Regions from separate parts of the Tardiphaga sp. 709 genome, predicted to be linked through region 2. Evidence: predicted binding sites of a transcription regulator. Region 2 holds the regulator's gene; each other region holds the start of a gene.
The links. Region 2 encodes LexA, which represses DNA repair genes until DNA is damaged. Its sites were predicted from a motif close to TGTTCNNNNTGTGTTCNG; they were not measured.
Positions count from the first base shown of each region.

Region 1: the regulator LexA is predicted to act here: its motif matches at 5,989-6,006, upstream of RSO67_RS21045 (DNA recombination protein RmuC).
Region 3: the regulator LexA is predicted to act here: its motif matches at 5,218-5,235, upstream of RSO67_RS17840 (YifB family Mg chelatase-like AAA ATPase).

Region 1 is NZ_CP135529.1:4,331,840-4,339,699, reverse strand. Features, by position in the region: gene dapD (2,3,4,5-tetrahydropyridine-2,6-dicarboxylate N-succinyltransferase) at 1-433, shown strand, start outside; gene RSO67_RS21080 (DUF805 domain-containing protein) at 501-977, shown strand; gene RSO67_RS21075 (DUF805 domain-containing protein) at 1,079-1,633, shown strand; gene dapE (succinyl-diaminopimelate desuccinylase) at 1,694-2,860, shown strand; gene RSO67_RS21065 (5'-methylthioadenosine nucleosidase) at 2,857-3,417, shown strand; gene truA (tRNA pseudouridine(38-40) synthase TruA) at 3,414-4,154, opposite strand; gene fmt (methionyl-tRNA formyltransferase) at 4,204-5,136, opposite strand; gene def (peptide deformylase) at 5,295-5,816, opposite strand; gene RSO67_RS21045 (DNA recombination protein RmuC) at 6,037-7,251, shown strand; gene RSO67_RS21040 (AmpG family muropeptide MFS transporter) at 7,292-7,860, shown strand, end outside.
Region 2 is NZ_CP135529.1:71,984-79,843, forward strand. Features, by position in the region: gene gltX (glutamate--tRNA ligase) at 1-307, opposite strand, end outside; gene RSO67_RS00370 (glutamine--tRNA ligase/YqeY domain fusion protein) at 507-2,177, shown strand; gene RSO67_RS00375 (ComEC/Rec2 family competence protein) at 2,280-4,562, shown strand; gene lexA (transcriptional repressor LexA) at 4,581-5,303, opposite strand; gene RSO67_RS00385 (GNAT family N-acetyltransferase) at 5,606-6,112, opposite strand; gene RSO67_RS00390 (Orn/Lys/Arg decarboxylase N-terminal domain-containing protein) at 6,197-7,860, opposite strand, start outside.
Region 3 is NZ_CP135529.1:3,644,725-3,652,584, forward strand. Features, by position in the region: gene RSO67_RS17825 (GNAT family N-acetyltransferase) at 1-493, opposite strand, end outside; gene RSO67_RS17830 (PAS domain-containing hybrid sensor histidine kinase/response regulator) at 632-2,878, opposite strand; gene RSO67_RS17835 (hypothetical protein) at 3,053-3,523, opposite strand; gene RSO67_RS17840 (YifB family Mg chelatase-like AAA ATPase) at 3,631-5,169, opposite strand; gene RSO67_RS17845 (diguanylate cyclase domain-containing protein) at 5,352-6,386, shown strand; gene RSO67_RS17850 (MBL fold metallo-hydrolase) at 6,459-7,439, opposite strand; gene RSO67_RS17855 (hypothetical protein) at 7,438-7,620, shown strand; gene gshB (glutathione synthase) at 7,632-7,860, opposite strand, start outside.

The DNA of each region.
Region 1 (7,860 bases), 2.0 Mb from region 2:
CGATGAGAGCTCCATGGTCGACACCTGGTCGACTGTCGGCTCCTGCGCCCAGATCGGCAAGCGCGTGCACATTTCGGGCGGCGTCGGCATCGGCGGCGTGCTGGAGCCGCTGCAGGCCGGTCCGGTGATCATTGAGGACGACTGCTTCATCGGCGCCCGCTCGGAAGTCGCTGAAGGCGTGATCGTGCGCAAGGGCGCGGTACTGGCCATGGGCGTGTTCCTGGGCGCATCGACCAAGATCGTCGATCGCGAAACTGGCGAAGTGTTCGTCGGCGAAGTGCCGGAATATGCGGTGCTGGTCCCCGGCAACCTGCCCGGCAAGCCGATGAAGAACGGCCAGATCGGCCCCTCCACAGCCTGCGCCGTGATCGTGAAGCGCGTCGACGAGCGCACCCGGTCCAAGACCAGCATCAACGAGCTGCTGCGCGACTGATTGTCGTTCGGGCCGGTTTGCGCGTAGCATCGCGCAGACCGGACCGATCGACAACTTGGGGGCTGCCATGGAATGGACCACGCTGCTTTTCAGCTTCACGGGACGGATCAATCGCGGCAAATACTGGCTAGCCATCCTGATCTACCTGGTCATCTGGATCGCCTTCATCGCCGCTGCCGTGATGTGGCTCGGCGGATTCGACACCGACCGGCTGTTCAGCATGGTCGGCGCGGCCATCCTGCTGTGGCTGGCGGCCATCGTCCTCATCGTCGCCGGCACATTGTCCGGCATCGCCACCGGCATCAAGCGACTGCACGACCGCGAGAAGAGTGGATGGTGGATCCTGGTGTTCTGGCTTGGGCCGAGCGTCCTCAGCGGCATCGGCAGCACCAGCAGCGCGAGCACCAGCTTCGTCTTTCATATTGCCAGTTTCGCGGTGACCATTTGGGCGATTGTCGAGCTTGGCTTCCTGCGCGGCACCGCCGGGCCGAACGAATACGGTCCCGATCCGCTTGCCGAACCTGCGATTGCACAGAGGGTCTGAGCCTCATCGACCGCGCGTTCCGCTCCGCGATCGAACCGAAGTCCGCCCGAGGCGACCAACTATCCTGAGCCGCGCCATCGCCGTGCTCCGGAACATCGCTTATGGGCTATCAATGGCTTCTGTTCGGCTTTGACGGCCGCATCAACCGCGCCAGAGTCTGGCTCGCGGCGCTGATCATGCTAGGCTGTATGATGTTGCTAGGCTCTGCGGTGGTTGGAATCGGCAAGCTGTTGGGAATGCCGATCAACTCTTACAGTTTCAGCGCTAGCGACATCTTCGCCGTCGTCGATCCCGCATCCTATCGTTCGATGCCACCGACCAACTTGATCCTGCTGATCATCCACGCGGCTGCAACACCGCTATTCCTGTGGATCTATGCAGCCATCTCGATCAAACGGCTACATGATCGGGACCGAAGCGGCTGGTGGATGGTTCCGTTCTTTGTCGTGCCCGGCCTGTACAACCAACTTGGTGGCTGGCTGGGCGACTCGATCCCCGCTATCGCGCTGGCCATAGTCGTATTCATCGTCCCCCTCTGGGGGGGCGGTCGAACTGTATGTTCTCAAGGGAACGCATGGCGACAACCGGTTCGGCGCCGACATGCTGGCCCCCGCCGATCCGGTCGATACGCGGCCGGCCTGGGACCAGCAAAGTGAGCTCGAATTTGTCCCGCATCGCGCTGGCCCATCGGCGGGACCTCATGTTAATCGGGGGACATGAATGATGTTCTGTCCATCGCCCAGGCGCTGCTGCGCTGCCCGTCCATCACGCCCGCGGATGCCGGCGCCCTCGGCGTGCTCGAGAGCCTGCTGACGTCGGCCGGCTTCGAAGTCCATCGCGTCACCTTCAGCGAGGAAGGCAGCGCCGACATCGAAAACCTCTATGCGCGTATCGGGACTTCCGCGCCGCATATCTGTTTTGCTGGCCATACCGACGTGGTGCCGCCCGGTGATGAAGCGGCGTGGACCCATGGCGCCTTCTCCGGCGACGTGACGAACGGCCTGCTCTACGGCCGCGGCGCGGTGGACATGAAGGGTGGCATCGCCGCGTCAGTCGCCGCCGTGCTGGACTATCTGGCGGCGAATGAAGGCAAGCCGCAAAAGGACGGCGGCGGTTCGATCTCCTTCCTGATCACCGGCGACGAAGAAGGCATTGCCGTCAATGGCACCGTGAAGCTGCTCCAATGGGCGGCCGAACGCGGCGAAAAATTCGATCACTGCATCGTCGGCGAGCCCTCGAATGTCGAGGAGATGGGCGACACCATCAAGATCGGCCGCCGCGGTTCGCAATCCGGCACGCTGGTGGTCGATGGCGTGCAGGGTCATGTGGCCTATCCGCATCGTGCATCGAATCCGGTGCCCGACATCGCCGCACTGATCACGGCGCTGAGCAGCGATCCGCTCGATCAGGGCAATGCGCAGTTTCAGCCGTCCAATCTCGAATTCACCTCGGTGGATGTCGGCAACAAGGCGACCAACGTCATCCCCGCGCAAGCGCGAGCGAAGTTCAATATCCGCTTCAACGACCATCACACGCAGGCGTCATTGCGCGACCTGATCGATGCACGCGTCGCAACTGCCGCCGGCAATCGCATTCGCGCGCATGTGATCTGGGAGCCGAGCAATTCGGACAGCTTCGTCACAAAGCCCGGCGCATTTACCGATACAGTCGTCGCCGCGATCAAGGATGTCACCGGCCGCACACCGGATCTCAACACGGGCGGCGGAACCTCGGATGCGCGCTTCATCAAGAACTACTGCCCGGTGATTGAATTCGGCTTGGTCGGGCAGACCATGCATCAGATCGACGAACACACGAAGGTTGCCGATCTGGAGAAGCTCACCCAAATCTATCGTGGCGTGTTGGATCGGTATTTCGCATGAACGGCAAGATTCTCGTCCTCACCGCGCTCGAAAGCGAGCTCGACAAATCGCGCGCGCCTGCCGAGATCGAGGTGATTTTCACCGGCGTCGGCAAGATCAACACCACGATCGCGACGCTTCAGGCGGTGCAGGCCATGCAGCCCAAGCTCGTCGTGAACTACGGCACCGCCGGCAAGCTAAACACCAAACTCAACGGCCTCGTCGAGGTCAGCGACGTGATCCAGCGCGACATGAATGCTGAGCCGTTGGCGCCGCGCGGCCGCACGCCCTTTGCGCCCGATCTCGACCGCCTGGTCTCGGGCCAGCGCGGCGTGATCTGCGGCAGTGGTGACAGTTTCGTCACCTCCACCGATCCTTGGCTGGTGACGAACAATGTCGATATCGTCGATATGGAACTGTTTGCCATCGCACAGGTCTGCCTGCGCCACGGCATTCCCTGGCGCGCCTTCAAGTTCATCACCGACGACGCCAATGATTTTGCGCACGAGCATTGGACGGCGAATGTCGCGAATGGACAGGATCTGTTCTGGGACGCGATGAAGGGCGTGAAGGTCTAGTAATCGACCTTTACCAGATACAGCCCATCCGGCGGCGCCACGATGCCGCAGGCGCTGCGGTCCTTCGCGGCAAGCGCCGCAGCCAGGTCGTCCGGCGCCCAGCGGCCGTTGCCGACCCAGACCAGTGAGCCAACCATCGAACGCACCTGGCTGTGCAGGAACGAACGTGCGGAGGTCGTGATGGTGATCGCCTCACCGTTCTGCACCACATCGAGCTGATCGAGCGTGCGGATCGGCGACTTGGCCTGGCATTCGGTATCGCGAAAGGTCGTGAAGTCGTGTCGCCCGAGCAAGTGCTTCGCGGCCTCGCTCATGGCAGCGACATCGAGCGGACGCGGCACGCGCCAGACCCGGCCGGCATCGACGGTGAGGTTCGCGCGGCGATTGGTGATGCGATAGACGTAGTGGCGTTTGACGGCTGAGAACCGCGCCTCGAAATCATCCGGCACGATGTCAGCGGACAGCACGCCGACCGGATGCGGCCGCAGATGGGCATTCATGCCATCGCGAAAACGACCGGGCACCAGCACTTTCGGCACATCGCAATGGGCGACCTGACCGAGCGCATGGACGCCGGCATCGGTACGCCCTGCGCCGTGAACGCGGATCGGCTCGCCGCAAATGGCTTCCGCGGCTGCTTCCAAAGCGCCCTGCACGGTCAGCGTCGCGTTGGCCTGCACCTGCCAGCCGGAGAATGGCGCGCCGTCATACTCGATGATCATCTTGTAGCGCGGCATCAGAGCATGATCCCGAAAAGTGGCCACCGGTTTTCGGACAAGATCATGCTCATGAAAGGCGCAGCGGCGGTTTCAGCGGCGTGCCACGCAGAAATTCACTGGCCTTCATTGGCTGCTTGCCGGCGCGCTGCAGATCGATGATCCGGATCGCGCCCTCGCCGCAGGCGATGGCGAGCTGATCGTCGATAATCTCGCCAGGCGCGCCCGCGCCCTTTGCGAGCTCGCAGCGCAGAACCTTCACGCGCACCGCTTCGCCCTCGATCGGCATCTCGCACCAGGCGCCGGGGAAAGGCGACAGACCGTGGATATGCCGCAGCACGTCGCGCGCCGGCTTCGACCAGTCGATCTTGGCCTCGGCCTTGTCGATCTTGGCAGCGTAGGTGACGCCGTCTGCACTCTGCGGGGTCAGGCTCAGCCGTCCCCTTTCTAGCGCACCCATGGCACGCACCATCAGGTCGGCGCCGAGCGGCGCCAGCGCATCATGGAGGTCCAGCGCCGTCATCGCATCGGTGATTGCCAGACGCTCGGCCATGGCGACATCGCCGGTGTCGAGGCCGACGTCCATCTTCATCACCATGACGCCGCTCTCGGCGTCGCCTTCCATGATGGCGCGATTGATCGGCGCGGCACCGCGCCAGCGCGGCAGCAGCGAGCCGTGCAGGTTGAAGCAGCCTAGGGGCGGCACATTGAGAATGTTCTGCGGCAGGATCATGCCATAGGCGACGACGACCGCAGCCTCAGCCTCATGTGCACGAAATTCGGCTTCGGCTTCCGGCGTGCGCAGCGTCTTCGGCGTGAACACGGGAATGCCGAGTCGCTCGGCCTCGCGGGCCACCGGCGTCGGCTGCAACTTCATGCCACGGCCGGCCGGCTTAGCCTCGCGGGTATAGACGGCGACGATCTCATGGCCATGGGCCACGAGTTCGAGCAACGTCGGCACAGCGAAATCCGGCGTGCCCATGAAGATCAAACGAAGCGACATGTGGAACTTCCAGCAAAGAGCACCAGCCTATCCGTCATGGCCGGGCAGCGCGAAGCGAACTTCGCTAGATGTCCCGGCCATCCACGTCTTTCGGTTGCTCGCTTCAAGACATGGATACCCGGCATTCGCCGGGCATAACGAAGGAAACGTCGGAGAATTTACTCAGCCCGCTTCGCCAACTTGGTGAACTTCTTCAGCACGCGGTCGCGCTTCAGCTTGGAGAGGTAGTCGACGAACAGCACGCCATTGAGATGGTCGATCTCGTGCTGAATGCAGGTCGCGAACAGGCCAGAAGCCTCTTCCTCGATGGTCTTGCCGTCGAGGTCCATGTAACGGATCCGCACTGTCGCCGGGCGTTCCACTTCCTCGTAATATTCCGGAATCGACAGGCAGCCTTCCTCATAGACTGAAAGCTCTTCCGAAGCCGAGATGACCTCCGGATTGATGAAGACGCGCGGCTTCTTGCCGTCCTCCTCATCGTCCTTCTTGGCGATGTCCATGGTGATCAGCCGCAGCGGAACCGCGATCTGGATCGCCGCCAGCCCGATCCCGGGTGCGTCATACATCGTCTCGAACATGTCGTCGGCGAGCTTGCGCACCTCCGACGTCACCTTCTCGACAGGTTTGGAGATCAGCCGCAACTGTTTGTCGGGCAGGATAATGATTTCACGAATGGCCATGGCGGCGATTTAATCTGCGCGCCGGTCCGGGTCAATCCGCTGGAAAAGCTGGACTTTGAAGGACGTTAACTCCTCGCTAACCATGAAAATTAAGGCGAGGTTAACCACGCCGGTTAAGGTCCGCTTGACCACATTTCTTAGGCTTGGAAATTCATCTTTCATTAACCATAAATGTTCCCTCTTCGTTCGCGCGACCGACCGAATCGGCTACAAGGTTGGGATGAACGAGATTCTTTTCATGATCGGCGACATGCCGGTCACCGCCGGCGTGGCATTGATGGGCTTCTGTGCTCTGGCGCTGGGTTTGCTGCTCACCATCGCCATCATCATCGCTCGCTCCGGTAGCCGCGGCGCCGCCATGGCCATGGCCCAGGCGATCCGCGCCGACGAACTGGAAGAACGCCTCAGCGAAGTGCTGAAGGCGCAGAACGAGGCCAACGGCCGCGTCGACGCCATGGGCCAGGCGCTGGCGGGCCGTCAGGCCGACATGGCACGCGCGGTGTCCGAGCGGCTGGACTCGGTGACCCATCGCGTGGGCCAGTCGATGGAACAGACCACTCGCAACACCATGGAAAGCCTGAGCGCGCTGCATGAGCGGCTGGGCATCATCGACAACGCCCACAAGAATCTCACCGACCTCACCTCGCAGGTGACGACCTTGCGTGACGTGCTCGCCAACAAGCAGTCGCGTGGCGCCTTCGGTCAGGCGCGGATGGAAAGCATCGTCAAGGACGGCATGCCGAACGGTGCCTATGCGTTCCAGCACACGCTGTCGTCGGGCAAGCGGCCGGATTGCGTGATCTTCCTGCCGGACCAGCGCCCACTGTGCATCGACGCAAAATTCCCGCTGGAGGCCGTCACAGCGCTGCATGACGCACGCAGCGACGACGAGAAGAAATACGCGGCGCAGCGCCTGCGCGCCGACGTGATGAAGCATGTCACCGATATCGCCGAGAAATATCTGGTCGCCGGCGAGACGCAGGATACGGCGCTGATGTTCGTGCCGTCGGAATCCGTCTATGCTGAAATCCACGACGGTTTCGATGACATCATCCAGAAAGCCTATCGCGCCCGCGTCGTGCTGGTGTCGCCGTCGCTGCTGATGCTGGCGATTCAGGTGATGCAGCAGATCCTGAAGGACGCGCGGATGCGCGACGCCGCCGACCAGATCCGCACCGAGGTACTGAATCTGGGCGACGACCTCACCCGCTTGCGCGATCGCGTGATGAAGCTGCAGACCCATTTTGGGCAGGCCAATGAGGACGTCCGCCAGATCCTGATTTCCGCCGACAAGATCGAGAAGCGCGCCGGCCGCATCGAGGAACTGGATTTCAGCAAGAGTGAACCCGCAACGGAAGTGACCCCGGCGATCGCCAAGACCGCCGCCCCCGACATGTTCGCGCCGCTGCCGCGCAAGATTCAGGCGGGGGAATAGGCCACAGGCCGCTTCCCCCCGAATCTGCTAACCCTTCCCCATGACCAGCGCGCCTGACTCGTCCGAAGCCGCCCTCGCCTTGAAGCCCCGTGCCACCTGGCGCGAGAGCATGGTGGTGTATCTGCAGCCACGGGTGCTGATCGTGCTGCTGCTTGGCCTGTCGTCGGGTCTGCCGCTTGCATTGTCCGGTTCCACGCTGCTGGTGTGGATGCGCGAATCCGGCGTCGATCTCGGCACCATCGGGCTGTTCGCTCTTGTTGGCACGCCCTACACGCTGAAATTCCTCTGGGCGCCTTTGGTCGATGCGCTGCATGTGCCGTTCTTCACGCGACAGTTCGGCCGCCGCCGCGGCTGGCTGGTATTTTCACAGCTGCTGCTGATCGGCGCGATCCTGCTGCTGGCGCTGACCGATCCGGCGCGCTCGCCGCTGTTCGTAGCCCTTGGCGCCCTGCTGGTCGCTGCCATGTCATCGACGCAAGACATTGTCGTCGATGCGTTTCGTGTGGAGAGCCTGCCGGAGAGCGAACAGGCGGCCGGCATGGCGTCCTATGTCGCGGCCTATCGCATCGGCATGCTGATCTCCACCGCCGGCGTGCTGTTTCTGGTCAG
Region 2 (7,860 bases):
TGGCATAGCAATAATACGCCTTGCCCTCGGCGAGCAGTTGCTCGGCGACTTCGCGGTGCCGGCCGGCACGGGCGAACTGGAAGACGGTGTCGCCATCCCATTCGATGCCCAGCCACTTCAACCCGTCGATAATGGCGTCGATCGCGGCATCGGTGGAGCGTTCGCGGTCCGTATCCTCGATCCGCAGCAGCATCTTGCCACCGGTCTTCTTGGCATAGAGCCAGTTGAACAGCGCGGTGCGTCCACCGCCGATATGGAGGAAGCCGGTCGGCGAGGGGGCGAAACGGGTAACGACAGGAGTGGTCATATCAGAGGGTTCGATCGATTTCGGTGTGACTGTTGGCCGGCGTTTATCACAACGACAGGGCGCTGTCTCACGGCGAATAAACGCGGATTTGGGGCCGGAACCGCATCGGAAAAGGCCCTTTCGCGGGACCCGGCCCCTGATCCGGCCTTGGCGCGGCCTTCCGGATTTGGCACATAGGGCGCAGCTTGAAAGGCAGCAAATGACAGACGAATCGGTATCCGACGCAGGCCGAGACTTCATCCGCGACATCGTTGCGGCGGACCTGCAATCCGGCAAACACAAGAGCGTGGTGACGCGCTTTCCGCCGGAGCCCAACGGCTACCTGCATCTCGGGCATGCCAAGTCGATCTGCCTGAATTTCGGCGTTGCCGAGGAGTTCGGCGGCCACTGCAACCTGCGTTTCGACGACACCAATCCGACCAAGGAAGAGCAGGAATATATCGACGCCATCCAGCGCGACGTACGCTGGCTCGGCTTCGACTGGGGCGAAGGCAACCTGCATTACGCCTCGGATTATTTCGAGCAGCTCTATGACTGGGCGGTACATCTGATCCGCGCGGGCAAAGCCTATGTCGACGACCAGTCGCAGGAAGAAATCCGCTTCAAGCGTGGCACCCTGACGGAGCCCGGCCAGAACAGCCCGTTCCGCGATCGCCCGGTCGACGAGAACCTCGATCTGTTCGCCCGGATGCGTGCCGGCGAATTCCCGAACGGCGCCCGCGTGCTGCGCGCCAAGATCGACATGTCGTCGGGTAACATCAACCTGCGCGATCCCGTGATCTATCGCATCCTGCATGCGCATCATCCGCGCACGGGCACCGCCTGGAGCATCTATCCGAGCTACGACTTCGCGCACGGTCAGTCGGATGCCATCGAACATGTGACGCATTCGATCTGCACGCTCGAATTCGAGGATCACCGGCCGCTCTACGACTGGTGTCTGGAAAACCTGCCGGTGCCGTCGCGGCCGCATCAGTATGAATTCGCGCGCCTCAACATGACCTACACGCTGCTGTCGAAGCGCGTGCTGACCGAACTCGTCCGTGGTGGCCATGTCACCGGCTGGGACGATCCTCGGATGCCGACGCTGGCCGGCCTGCAGCGCCGCGGCATTCCCGCTGAAGCGCTGCGCGAATTCGTCAAGCGCATCGGTGTCGCCAAGGCCAACTCGACCGTCGATATCTCGATGTTCGACTTCGCCGTGCGCGAGACACTGAACCGCACGGCACAGCGCCGCATGGCGGTGCTGAAGCCGCTCAAGGTGGTGATCGAGAACTACCCGGAAGGGCAGACCGAACAGCTCGAAGCGGTCAATCATCCCGATGATGAAACGCTCGGCACGCGGCAGATCCCGTTCGGGCGTGAGCTTTACATCGAACATGACGACTTCATGGAAGAGCCGCCGAAGAAGTTCTTCCGCATGGCGCCGGGCCGCGAGGTCCGCTTGCGCTACGGCTACTTCATCACCTGCAAGGACGTCATCAAGAACGCCACCGGCGAGGTGGTCGAACTGCGCTGCACCTACGATCCGGAAACCCGGGGCGGCAATGCGCCGGACGGCCGCAAGGTCAAGGCGACGATCCATTGGGTGAGCGCCGCAGATGCCGTGCAGGCGGAAGTACGCGTCTACAATCAGCTGTTCGCCGATCCGCAGCCCAATGCGACCGAGTTCGCATCGCAGCTCAATCCGGACTCGCTGGAGACGCTGACCGGCGCCATGCTTGAGCCGGCGCTGGCGAGCGACAACACAAGCGATGTCGTGCAGTTCGAGCGCCAGGGCTATTTCTGTCGCGACAAGGATTCAGCGCCGGGCAAGCTGGTCTTCAACCGCACCGTCGGTCTGCGCGACAGCTACGCCAAGCTCGCCTGAGCAACCTCAGGGATTAGTTTTCGTATTCTGCATCCGTTCCGCTAGTCGCCGCTTGCCCTTCCGATAGCATTCGGAAGGGCAAGCGTGGCGTGCGGGCGTTCGATGGCGCGGGGCGGGGATCAGCAACAGCGGCGGGGCCGGGCGGGTACAGCGACCACATGGCCGCCGCCGGCTACGGCAGGCATCGCTGTCTCGTCTGCAACGTCCTCAACGTCGCGTTTTGAGACGCTCCGGACGTGGGTGCGGGCCGAAGCTGGTCCCGGTCGCTTGCTGCCTTGGGTGCCGATCGCTTTCGGCACCGGCATCGCGCTGTATTTTGCCGCTGAGCAAGAGCCGATGGCCTGGGTTGCCGCGGCGACGGCAGGCCTTCTTTGCTTGGCTGCGTTTTTGCTCCGGCGGCAGCGATGGTTTCCCTTGATTTTGCTCATTGCGGCCATCGCGGCCGGCTTCGCGATGGCTGCCATGAAAACCGCGCGTGTGGCTCATGAGGTTCTGGCGAAGCCGCTCTATTCCGTCGCGCTTACCGGCTTCGTCGAAACTCACGAGGAACGGGAGCGCACGGATCGCTTCGTGCTGCGCGTTGCCACAATGGACAGCCCGCGCGTCGCACCGAAGCTCACCCGTGTGCGGGTGTCGGTGAAGAAGGGCACGGCGCCTGCCGTCGGCAGCTTCGTCGAATTGAAGGCAAGGCTGCAGCCGCCGCTGTCGCCGCTCCGGCCGGGGAGTTACGACTTCGGACGCGATCTGTACTTTCAAGGGATCGGCGCATCTGGCTTCGTGGTGGGCGGCATCAAGGCAGTCGATCCGCCGATACAGCCGAGTGTGGCGCTACGCTATTCGGCGACCATGCAGGGGCTACGCGACGCCATCGATGCGCGGATCCGCACTGTGCTCTCGGGCGATAGCCGCGCCATTGCCACGGCGCTGCTCACAGGCCGCCGCGATGCGATTTCGGCTGACGTCAATGATGCGATGTTCATCTCCGGACTCGGTCATGTGCTGTCGATCTCCGGCTATCATATGGCCGTTGTCGCCGGCGTGGTGTTCTTTGCGATACGCGCACTGCTGGCACTGATCCCTGTCCTGACGGTGACATTCCCGATCAAGAAAGTCGCAGCGGCTGCGGCGTTATTCGCAGCACTGTTCTATCTGCTGTTGTCAGGTGCTGAAGTCGCGACGCAGAGATCGTTTTTCATGACAGCCGTCGTGCTGATTGCAGTCATGGTCGATCGCCGGGCGGTGACGTTCCGCACGCTGGCGGTGGCGGCAATGGTCGTGCTGATCGTCGCGCCGGAAGCGCTGGTGCATCCCAGTTTTCAGATGTCATTCGCGGCGACGCTGGGGCTGGTCGCATTGGTGCAGATCGGCATGCCCGCGCTGTTTGCCTCGCCCGATCATTCCGCGACGGCGCGCGTGGCACTATGGGGCGGACGCGAGATCGCGATGCTCGTACTGGCTTCGCTGGTCGCGGGCCTCGCCACCACGCCCTATGCCGCGTTTCATTTCCATCGCGTCACGCCTTATGGCGTTGTCGCCAATCTCCTGGCGATGCCGGTGGTCTCGGCGCTGGTGATGCCGGCGGGCATTCTCGGTCTGGTGGCCATGCCGTTCGGCTTTGACGGTGTGTTCTGGCGGCTGATGGATGTCGGCATCCAGTGGATGATTGTGGTCACGCAATGGGTGGCAGCCTTGCCCGGCGCCATCGGCCGGATGCCGGCCTTTGGCATCGGACCGCTGATATCAGCCAGTATCGGCATCATCGTGCTCGGATTGCTGCGCACGCCGTTGCGCTTTGCGGGAGTTGGCGTGCTCGCGCTCTCGATTGTCTGGGCGTTGCTGGTCAAGCAGCCCGATATGCTGATCTCGGGTGACGGTCGCAGCGTTGCGGTACGGGGCAGGGACGGGCGCCTGCATATGATGCGCAGCGCCAAGGATGCGTTTCTCGCGAAGGAGTGGCTTGCCGGTGATGCCGACGCCCGGCTGCCAACGGATGCCTCCCTCAGCCACGGTGTGTCCTGCGACCGCGACGGGTGCATCACGGCGCTGGCCGATGGCGCTTTGGTGGCGCTGGTTCTACAGCCGGATGCCTTCACAGATGATTGCGAGAAAGCGGCGCTCATCGTCACGGCGCGACAATCGCCGAGAGATTGCAGGGCGCTGGTGATCGATCAGGATCGCCTGCAACGAAATGGTGCGGTAAGCCTGCAGCGAACAGCAAACGGCTTTGCCATCGACTCTGTACGGCCACGCGGCCAGGACCGTCCGTGGTCGCGCGCCATTCCCGATGAGCCCCAGCACGATCTGATCCAGAGCGGTCGTCCACCGCAAAATCGGCCGGCGGATGCGACGCCGGCGGAAACCGATCTTCAACCCGAAGATCAGTAGTCCGCCGAGGCGATAGCCTCAGTAGCGGCGATACAGGCCGATCAGCTTGCCCTGAATGCGCACCCGGTTGGGCGGCAGGATGCGGACCTCGTAGGCGTCGTTGGCGGGCTCCAGCGCGATTGACGCGCCGCGGCGGCGGAAGCGCTTCAGGGTGGCTTCCTCGTCGTCGATCAGGGCCACCACGATGTCGCCGGTGTCGGCGCTCTCGTTGCGCTGGATCAGCACGGTATCGCCATCGAGAATGCCGGCGTCCTGCATGGAATCGCCGCGCACTTCGAGCGCATAATGTTCGCCGGAGCCGAGCATGTCGGCGGGCATGCTGATCGTGTGGCTGCGGGTCTGCAGCGCCTCGATCGGCGTACCGGCCGCGATGCGGCCCATGACCGGGATAGCAACCGTGCGGCCGTTGTCATCATCGCCGCTGTGGCTAGCGATGCTGGCGGCCGAACGCACCTTGCCGAGCGTGCCTTCGATGACGCTGGGCGTAAAGCCGCGGCGTCCGGTGCCGCCGGTGACCGGCGCGCCGAGCTCTGGCAGCTTGATGACTTCGATGGCACGGGCGCGATTGGGTAGACGGCGTATGAAGCCGCGTTCTTCCAGTGCTGTGATCAGACGATGGATGCCGGACTTCGAGCGCAGGTCGAGCGCATCCTTCATCTCGTCGAAGGAGGGCGGGACGCCGGCTTCCTTCAACCGTTGATCGATGAATCGCAGGAGTTCGTATTGTTTGCGCGTGAGCATCTGAAGCCATCCTCAGTTGACGGTGTCGGCCGCCGCGTGCGTTTCAAAGGGCCTTCGAACAGTGAGCCTCAATCCAGAGACGATCGTTCGAAGATCGGTTGCGCGAGTTCGGGCACTCTCAAACTACTCAAAGCCACAGAATCTCGAAACAAATCATGAACGAACACTATATGTTCCATATGTGTTCTGCAATGCTTAATTTGCCGTCAACAGAACGCACGTTGAGCGAGGTTTGAGGAGGCTGTTCCTCACCAGTCGTCGGTCCTCGACGGACATGGAAAATGCTTCCGCGGTCGCTTGAGCTAGGTGGACGTCATGCGCCCAATGGGCGGCGGAGGTGTCGTGGAGCCGGTGGCCAGCGAGCGCTGAACCATGATCGTGTCGGCCCAGCGGCCGGAACGATAGGCGACGCCGGGCAGCAAGCCCACGCGGGCAAAGCCGAAGCTTTCATGCAAGCCGAGCGAGGCCGTGTTGTCGGCATCGATATAGCCGATGATCTGCCGGAAGCCGGCCGCCGCGCAGACGTCGATGAGTTCGCGCATCAACAGGCGGCCGATACCGCGGCCGACATGTCCGTGGTGGATATAGATCGAGTGCTTGACCGTGTAGCGATAGGCCGGTCGTTTGCGGAACAGCACCACATAGGCGTAGCCCACGACCTCGCCGCCTTGCGTGGCGACGAGGTGCGGGAACCGTTTGCTGCGCAGGTTCTTGCGCCGGTCTCTAAGATCGTCGGGCTGCGGCGTGTCGGCGTCGCTGACGCCTTCCTCAACGCCTTGCCGGATATGCCGGCGATAGATCGCGAGCATGGCATCGACGTCGGTGTCGCGTGATGGTCGGATGACGACCGGCTGTTCGAGTTCCGTTGGCAAATCAGGCTCCTTACGTGCTCCCTATTCGGAGACCACGTAAGTGTAAAGCCGGATCCGGCCATTGGCGTCGACCTTGCGGTAGATGCCCTGGATCTCGACGTCGAAGCCCGGGAAGGTGTTGAAACAGGTCTCGAACATCTTGAGATAATCGATCATCGGCTTGGACCGTTCGGTGAGCCGCTCGCCCGGCACGATCGTGGCGATGCCGGGCGGATAGACCACGAATGGCGTCGTCGCGACACGCCCGAAGATCTCGTCGATGGGGAGGTAGTCGACGTCGTTGCGCACCAGACAGCGCGCGGCATCATGAGGTGACATGGCGATCTCCGGCAGATGGTCGGCGGAGAATTGCCTGGTCTGGAGGTCGCTCACATTGGCCTCGCGGAAGAACCGGTGCATGTCGCCGCACAGATCCCGTAGGCGTATGCCTGCATAACGCGCCGGCCTGCGCCGCGCGAATTCCGGGATGACGTCTTCCAGCAGCGCGTTGTCGTCGTGTAGCTTCTTGAACGCCACGAGACCGCTGATCAGCGTGCCGGCCTTGCTGGCTTCCACGCCGGGGGTCAGCAGGAAGAGCAGCGAGTTGAGGTCGTTCTTCTCCGGCACGATGCGATTTTCGCGCAGAAACTGCGCCACCACAGGCGCAGGGATGCCGTGTTCCGCATAACCGCCGGTGGTGCGGTCGAAGCCGGGTGTCAGTACCGTCAGCTTGTTGGGATCGGTCATGGTGAAACCGGCTTCCATGCCGGGGAAGCCATGCCAAGCGGCGTCCGGCGCGAGCTGCCAATAAGCCGGATTGGTGGCCAGCTGGTCAGTGCCGATGCTTTCCCACGGCACATTGTGAACGGCGCCTTCGCTGGCTGCGTCGGGAATCGCGACGCGCTCGGGTACGAAGGGTTCGAAGAACCAGCGGCGCTCAGTGCGGGTTTCCTTCTCCTCGAATTCGCGGCGGACGGCGCGCATCTTCTTGCGCAGCTCGATGCCAAGCCGGATCGTGTCGTCCCACAACACTTCGCCGGAGCGGCCCTTCATCATCTGCGCGCCGACATCCAATGATGCGAACAGCGGGTAGAAGGGCGAGGTCGAGGCGTGCTGCATGAAGCTTTCGTTGAAGCGCCGATGCTCGACACGGCGCTTCTGGCCGCGGATATGCCGATCCTTCATGTGGATCTGCGACGCCTGCGAGAAGCTCGCGAGCTGCTTGTGGGTCGACTGCGTCGCGATGATGCCCGGCGAATCCGGACCAAGCTCCTTGAGCCCCATGGCGAACCGGCCGGCATAGAGCGGGTGGAACTTCATGAAGCCCGCCCAGGCCTCGTCGAACAGGATGTAATCGCAGAGATGGCCGATGCGCGCGATGATCATCTCGGCGCTGTAGATGGTGCCGTCATAGGTGCATTGTTCGATCACTGCCACGCGAAACGGACGCTCGCGCTTCCAGGCATCTTTGTCGGTGACCAGCGGATTGATGCGGATGCACTCGCGCAGCGCGTCCTCGTCGAGCGCATCCCAGTTCATCGGCCCGATCAGGCCCCAGGGATTGCGCGTCGTCGGCACATAGATCGGCACACCGCCTGAAATCATCAAGGCGCCGTGCAAAGCCGCCTTGTGGTTGTTGCGATCGAACAGCACCAGATCGCCATCGGTGACCAAAGCCGATAGCGCGACCTTGTTGGAGGTCGAGG
Region 3 (7,860 bases), 2.7 Mb from region 2:
GAAACCGCAGACCCGCATGGCGCTCGATCATCCCCGACAGATCGAATTCGCTGTCGGTATAGAAGCCGCCATTCTGCATGGCCGCCTCGTGGCGTAGCAGGCGATAGGTGCCGACCACCGGCTGCTTGCCGGATAGCGTGGGCTTGGCGTCGTGATCGACGACGAGAAGGTGATCGCAGATCTTGTCGAATGCATCCTTGTCGCGGCGTGCCAGCATCGTGGCGGCGTCGGCGATCGCGGTGCCGTTCTTGTAGAATACCTTGTAGCGCAGACGCTGCGCGCGCTTTACGTCGCGCTTGTCCTGCGCGAGGCGAACTTCGAGCGGACCCATCCGGCCCAGCGAAGTAGTGGCGACTGGAATACCGTTGGCGGGATCGAGATGCAGCGGCGGCTTGAACCAGGTGATCGCAGTTTGCGCAGCGGCGCTCATGTTCTGGGGCCGCAACATCTGCATGAAACCCTGCTTCGGTCGCACCAGTTCGTTGCCGTGCATGGCCATCCCCAACTCAATCGCCTTGTGCCGCAGGCATCACGCGAATCATCGATGCGGCTTATCCGCACCAGACATCACGGGCGCTCAACAGCCGTGTGACGGGCGTGTTGCGGGGGTGTGACAGCGAAGGTGGAGCTGCTAGGCGGCGACGTGCCGCGTCTTGGCGAGTCCCTTGAGGGCTTCGGCGAGCTTGTCGCGGTCCAGCGGCTTCATCAGGAAGCCGTCCATGCCGGCCTCGAAACAGGCATAGCGATCTTCGACCAGTGCATTCGCTGTGAGGGCCAGGATCGGGGTACGCCTGACGCGTTGACCGGCCTCGCGCGCGCGAATGCGTTTGGTGGTCTCGATGCCGTCGAGCTTCGGCATCTGGATATCCATCAGGACGAGGTCATAGGGCGTACCTGCGGAGTCGGAGGCGAGCCAAGATTCCAGTGCCTCTTCGCCATTGGTGGTCACGACGGGCTTGTGGCCAAGCCGCGTCAGCAACGAGCGCATCAGTAGCGCATTGATCTCATTGTCTTCGGCGACCAGGATCGAGAGGCTGGGTGCCATCGCCGCCGTTGGTTCCGGTGTGGCCGGATCACGATCCAACGGATCATCGGCGGCGATTGTCGGTGAGTCCGTCTGCAATGTCAGGCGCGCGGCGAGCGAGGTCGCGCGCAGTGGCTTCACCAGATACCCGGTGAACGCACTCGGCGTTGTGGGCTGCAGCTCATGACGCATCGCCGGCGTGAACAGCACGATCCGTCGCAGCGCGTGCGGAATTGCAGCGTTCGCAAGCTGCTCGGCAGCGTCAGCACCAAGAGCGCGATCGATCATGACGGCGTGCCATGAACGTTCGGGCAGCAGCGCTTGCGCGACGGCGAGATCGGAGACAGTGCAGGTCTGCGCGCCCCATCGCCCGAGTCGCAGGGCTGTGAGCGAAGCTTCGATGGTTTGTGGCGCCACCAGCATCACCGAAAGGCCCGTAAGATCCGGCGGCACGAAGGTCGCGGTGCCGCTGTCGGACGCGACCATTGGGATCGACACTTCGAAGGTCGAACCGGCGCCGAGTTCGCTTTGCAGCGTGATACGGCCGTTCATGCGCTTGACGATACGCTCGCTGATGCTGAGGCCAAGACCCGTTCCGCCATAGTGGCGCGCGGTGCCCTCGTCTGCCTGTTCGAATTCGCGGAAGATACGCTGCTGCGCATCCGGCGCGATGCCGATGCCGGTGTCGCGCACCAGGAAAGAGATTTCGTTCGGCCAGATGCCGGGTTCGACGATCAGCGCTACGCCGCCGGTCGCCGTGAACTTGATGGCATTGCCGGCGAGATTGAGCAGCACTTGCCGCAGGCGCGCCGCATCGCCCATCACTGTCAGCGGCAGTCGCTCGTCGACATAGGCCGCGATTTCGAGATTGCGGGCCTGCGCACGCGGCGCCAGTAATTCGGTGATGTCCTCGATCAATCCGGCTAGTGCAAAGGGGCGATGTTCCAGATCGATCTTGCCGGCCTCGATCTTGGAGTAATCCAGCAACTCCTCGATCAGCGACAGCAGCGCATCGCCGGAGGTCTTCACGGCCTTGGCGTAAGTGGTCTGTTCGGGTGTCAACGGCGTATCGAGCAGCAAGCCGCTCATGCCGAGAATGCCGTTCAGCGGCGTGCGGATTTCATGCGACGCCATCGCAAGGAAACGCGACTTGGCGCGGTTGGCGGCATTGGCATGGTCGCGCGCTTCACCGAGGGCGCGCTCGGTCTGGGTGCGGTCGGTGACATCGCGACCCACGCATTGCAACTCGGCGGGCTGGCCCGCATCGATCCGCACCAGACCTTCGCGCCAAGCGATCCAGCGCGGACCGGTCGCCGTGGCGATCTTCTGATCGTGCACGCTGGTGCCGTTGGGCTCGTTGGCGATATCGCCCTGCTCCAGCAGCGTGAGTTCGAAGCGGCTGCCGATCAATGCTTCGCGCGATTGTTCCGCCAGCGTGCAATAGGCATCGTTGACGAAGGTGATGCAGCCTTCGCTGTCGCGGATCACAATGAGGTCGCCCTGTGCCTCGAACAGGCTGCGCGCGCGCTCTTCGGCTTCCTTCAATTCCCAGTTCCGGTCGACCAGGGCTTCGTTGTGCGCAGTCAGCTTGCGCATCCGCTTGCCCATGAAGCGCATGCGAATGCTCATGGTGGCCAGGGCGACGCAGGCCAGCGCGAACAGGAAGCTGGCGCCGATCGCAAAAGCGTGCGGATCGTAGCCGGAGTCTTTGGAGGTCGAACCAGAGATGAAACCATAGGCGCCACCGAAGGCAGCCGAGAACATCACGAAGGAGCGAATGACGAAAGCAAGCAACGGAAAACGGCGCGCGAAGCGGCGGAAGTAGACCTTGATCCGGAAAACACCTTTCGCCACAGATCAGCACTCCGGCTTGGTCACATCATGGCTCGCGCTTGCACGCGACTACAGGCCGCGATCAGGCAATCGCAGATGTCGGAACTATGCGGGTATGTTGTTGCCAAGTGCTTGCGCGGTGGCAGTTTTGAATTTGCCGGCGCAGACATGGTTGATGAAGCGTTAATGCGCGGCCTAGAGGCTGGCCGCCGCCATCCGCGCCGGGCTGCGGCTGTGGGCGCTGACGATCAGCGCGGCGGCATCGCGTGCCGTGAAGCTGCGAGACTTCACGAAGATCCGGTAGTCGGCGTCACCTTCCTCCGACAGATAGATGACGGATTCCGAACTCGCGGATGTGTCGGCAATGCGGATGAAGCGCGTCGCAGCGGTGACGGGACAAGCATCCGGTTCCGCGGCATCGACGTCATCAAGTACGACGAAGTCGGCGGTGTCAGCACTATCGACGATTTGCACACGGACGGTTGCCTGCAAGGGGTCGCTGGTGAAGCTGACATGCGATTGCGCCTGCCAGGGCATGGTGGCGATCTGGATGGTGGTCTCACCGGTGGAGATGCAGGGATGCGTGCCGGCTACGAGATCGCCACGGGCGAGAAATGCCGCGAGTACCAAAGGAATCGTCGAGGCTAAAATCTTGAAACGCAGCATGACACGGTACTCTCCCTGGCCCCGTAACGCGGGGTTATGGTGAGCAGAGCGTAAACAAAACTCGTTACTATCGCGTTGACGGCCACATCAGCGGCGATGAGGTGACGTCAAGCAGCCCGTCGAACGTCCTCCGCCAGCGCGCGGTAAGACAGCGCCTCGGCCAGATGCAGCCGCCCGATTTTCTCGGCGCCGTCGAGATCCGCCAGCGTCCGCGCCACGCGCAGCACGCGGTGATAGCCGCGCGCGGTCAGTCGCATCGTTTCGGCGGCATCGCGCAACAATGTCAGTCCCTGCGCATCCGGCTGCGCAACCGTTTCCAGCACGGAGGCGGGCGCGGAAGCATTGGTATGTGTGCCCGCTAATCCCGCCGCGGCATAACGCATGGTCTGCAGATCGCGCGCGGCGGCGACACGCGCCGCAACTTCGGCGGAACCTTCCGACGGTGGCGGCAGAATGAGATCCGCCGCGGTCACCGCGGGCACTTCGATGCGCAGATCGATGCGATCCATCAAGGGGCCGGAGATGCGCGCCTGATAATCCGAGGTGCAGCGATCGATGCGGCCGCGCTTGCAGGAGAAGCCCGGCTCGAAAGCGTGACCGCACCGGCATGGATTCATCGCAGCAACAAGCATGAATCGCGCAGGATAGGTGACGCGGTGATTGGCGCGCGAGACCGCCACCTCGCCATTCTCGAGCGGTGCGCGCAGCGAATCCAGCACGCGCGGATCGAACTCTGGCAGTTCATCGAGAAACAGCACCCCCTGATGCGCCAGCGAAATCTCGCCCGGCCGCGCGCGCAACCCGCCGCCGGTGAGGGCGGCCATGCTGGCGGAATGATGCGGTGCGCGGAACGGCCGGCGTGAGGTGAGTGCGCCGTCCTTGATCTCGCCGGCCACCGATGCAATCATCGAGACTTCGAGCAGCTCCGCCGGCGACAGCGGCGGCAGGATCGACGGCAGCCGTGCCGCCAGCATGGATTTTCCCGATCCGGGACTGCCGGCCATCAGCAGGTGATGGCCGCCTGCCGCAGCGATTTCCAGCGCGCGTTTGGCACTTTCCTGTCCCTTGATGTCCCGCAGATCCAGCAGCGTTTCCTCACGCGCATGTATTCTCGGCTGCGGCCGCGACAGAACCTGCGTACCTTTGAAGTGATTGGCGATCTGGATCAGCGATGTCGCGGCGATGATCTGAATGTCTGGGCTGGCCCAGGCGGCTTCCGCGCCGCAGGCTGCCGGACAGATCAATCCCTCGTCGCGCGCGTTGGCGCCGATCGCTGCAGGCAGTACGCCGGCCACGGGAGCGAGCGAACCATCGAGGCCGAGTTCACCGAGTACAGTGAAGCCCGTCAATGCATCCGGCGGAATCGCGCCGATCGCAGCCATCAGTCCCAGCGCAATCGGCAGATCGTAATGGCTGCCTTCCTTCGGTAAGTCAGCCGGTGCGAGATTAACGATGATGCGTCGCGCCGGCAGCGCCAGACCCGAGGCGACCAGCGCCGCGCGGACCCGTTCGCGGGCCTCGGACACTGCCTTGTCGGGCAGGCCGACGATCAGGAAATTCGGCAGGCCGGGCACGACCTGAACCTGCACGTCGACCGCGCGGGCCTCGATCCCCTCAAAGGCTACGGTGGAAACGCGTTGAACCATGCCGCCCTCATTCGAGATGAGAGCGTAACCTAAGGTTGCTTCTAATTCAAGAACAATCAGTGAACGAAATGCAGCGGTAAAGTATGCTGGTTTTGGCCGAAGTCGGCCATTGGCGTAGAGAATCTTAAGCACGTCATGCAAAGCATCCTATGAGCTTCGAGACGAAGACCGGGTGCCCGCAGATGTCAGATCGCTTGCCGATGACGCCAGACGCTCCGGATGATGCCGATCTGATCGCCGCGCTGAAGGCCCAGATCGAAGCCCAGCAAGCCATCATCGACCAACAGGCTGCTTCGCTGGCGCATAGCCGGAAGATCTTCGATCGCTCCTCGGCCGCGGCGCGAATCGGCGTCTGGGAATGCGACCTCTCCGATGAATCGCTGGTCTGGACCGATGTTGTCTACGACATCTTCGATCTACCGCGCGGCTCGACGCCGATTCGCGAGGAGGCGCTCGCCTGTTATCCAGAAGAATCCGTCAGGGAACTGACGAAGCGGCGCAGCAAGGCAATCGAAGATCGAACCGGCTTCAGTCTCGATGCGGAGATCATCACCTTCAAGGGTAACCGGCGCTGGATCAGGATCACGGCCACAGTCGAGTCGGTCGATGGCGTTGCCGTCCGCATCTTCGGCATGAAGCAGGACATCACCGAAGAGAAAATTCTGGCGGATCGCAATCGCTATCTCGCCGAGTTCGATACGCTGACCGGACTCGCCAATCGCAGCCAGTTTCAAACCAAGCTGTCGCTGTTCGATGCGGCGTCGGCCAGCAAGGCAAAGCCGTTCGGCGCGCTGCTGCTGGTCGATCTCGATGAATTCAAGCCGGTCAATGACTGCTTCGGCCACGCCGCCGGCGATGCCTGCCTGACTGTCGTTGCAAATCGAATCCGCAACATCTGCGCCGGCGCGGAACTGGTGGCGCGCCTTGGCGGTGATGAGTTTGCCGTTCTGCTGGGGCCTCACGCACAATTCGAGGAAGCCTCTGAGACCGCGCGGGCCATCGTCACGCAGCTAGGCCTGCCGATCGATCATCGAGGACAACAGTTGCGGGTCGGCGCTTCGGTCGGCATCGCACTGGCCGATAACTGCACGTCATCGCAATTGGCAGCCATGGCCGACTCGGCGCTCTATGCGGCGAAGGATGCCGGACGCGGCACGTTCCGGATCTACAAACGCGGTGCGGAGCGGCGCGCGCGGGATACGTCATCGGCGGCGTGAGGATAAATTGCTGCAGAATTCCTGCGGCGGTCATTGTCTCAAGATCGCCGCAGGATTGTCGCAGGATTTCCGCTAGAGATTCATCACCATCGGCTCGGCGATATAGCGGAAGCCGTCGCCTGATTTGACCACATGGCCATAGCCCGGCCAGGCGAAGTGGTAAGACATCACGGCGGTCTTGTTGGCTACCAGCATGTCCAGCATCTTCACCCGCGTCGCCGCCGCCATCTTCGGATCGGAATCATAGGCGAACTCCATCCGCGGCTTCTCCAGCAACAGCACTTGATGATGGGTAAGATCGCCGAGGAATGCGAAGGACTTTCCGTCCGACTGGATCATGAACATATGGTGGCCAAACGTGTGCCCGGGCGCATGCATCGCGGTGATGCCCGGCAGGAACTCCTGTCCGTCCTTGAAGAACACCAGGCGATCCTTCACTGGCAGCAGGTTCTTGCGGGCATGGACGATGAAGTCCTTTAGCGGCGAACCGAGTTTACTTTCGTCGGTCCAGAACTTGAAATCTTCCTCGCTGAGATAGACCTGCGCATTGGGAAACAGCGGCTTGTCATTGGCATCGACGATGCCGCCGATATGATCGATATGGGCATGGGAGCACACCACAGCGTCGATATCGCCAGGTTTGATACCGGCCTCGGCCATGCTCTTCTGCAGGCGGCCCGTGGTGTTGCCGAACAGTTGTGACGTGCCCATGCCGGTGTCGAACAGGATGAGCTTGTCGCCCATGTTGACGATCGGCGCGTTCTGTTCGAGCACGACATTGCTGCTGCTGAGGAAATTATCCGTCAACATCTTCTGCACGTCTTCCTTGGGCACGCCGACGAATGTGCCGGAGGGATCGCCGAGCGGCAAAGGTCCGTCGGAGACAACGGTGACTTCCGCACTGCCTAACATGAAACGGTGGAAGTAGGGCGCCTGTGTGCCGAGCTTTGGTGCCTTGGCCGATGCGCTGCCGATGAGGCCGGGAGCGAGGAGATTAGCGCCCAGCCCTGCGCCGAGCGAGAGCAGGGACCTTCGCGAAACGTCTGAAGTCATGCGTTTCTCCACTGATATGCTTTTGCTTGCCGCCAAATGTGGCGGGCCGCCCGATTGGTCGGGCGTGCATCAACATGCTGCCCTTGCCCTCAATGACTGGCAAGCAAAAGCAGCGGGTAAAGAATTGCGACGAATGGAATTTAAACCGCTGCGTCAAGCATTGACGCAGCGCAACGAGTGACGCGAGCGGAGTTACTTCCGCTTCGCTTCGATCACGTCCCAGACCCGCGCGGCGACATCCGGTCCGCCAAGCTTGGCGATGGCGCGAATGCCCGTGGGCGACGTCACGTTGATCTCGGTGAGATTGCCATCGATCACATCGATGCCGACGAACAGCAGACCGAGGTCACGCAGCGCCGGTCCGACACGTTCGCAGATTTCGCGCTCACGCGGCGAGAGTTCGGTGGCCTTGGCGGCGCCG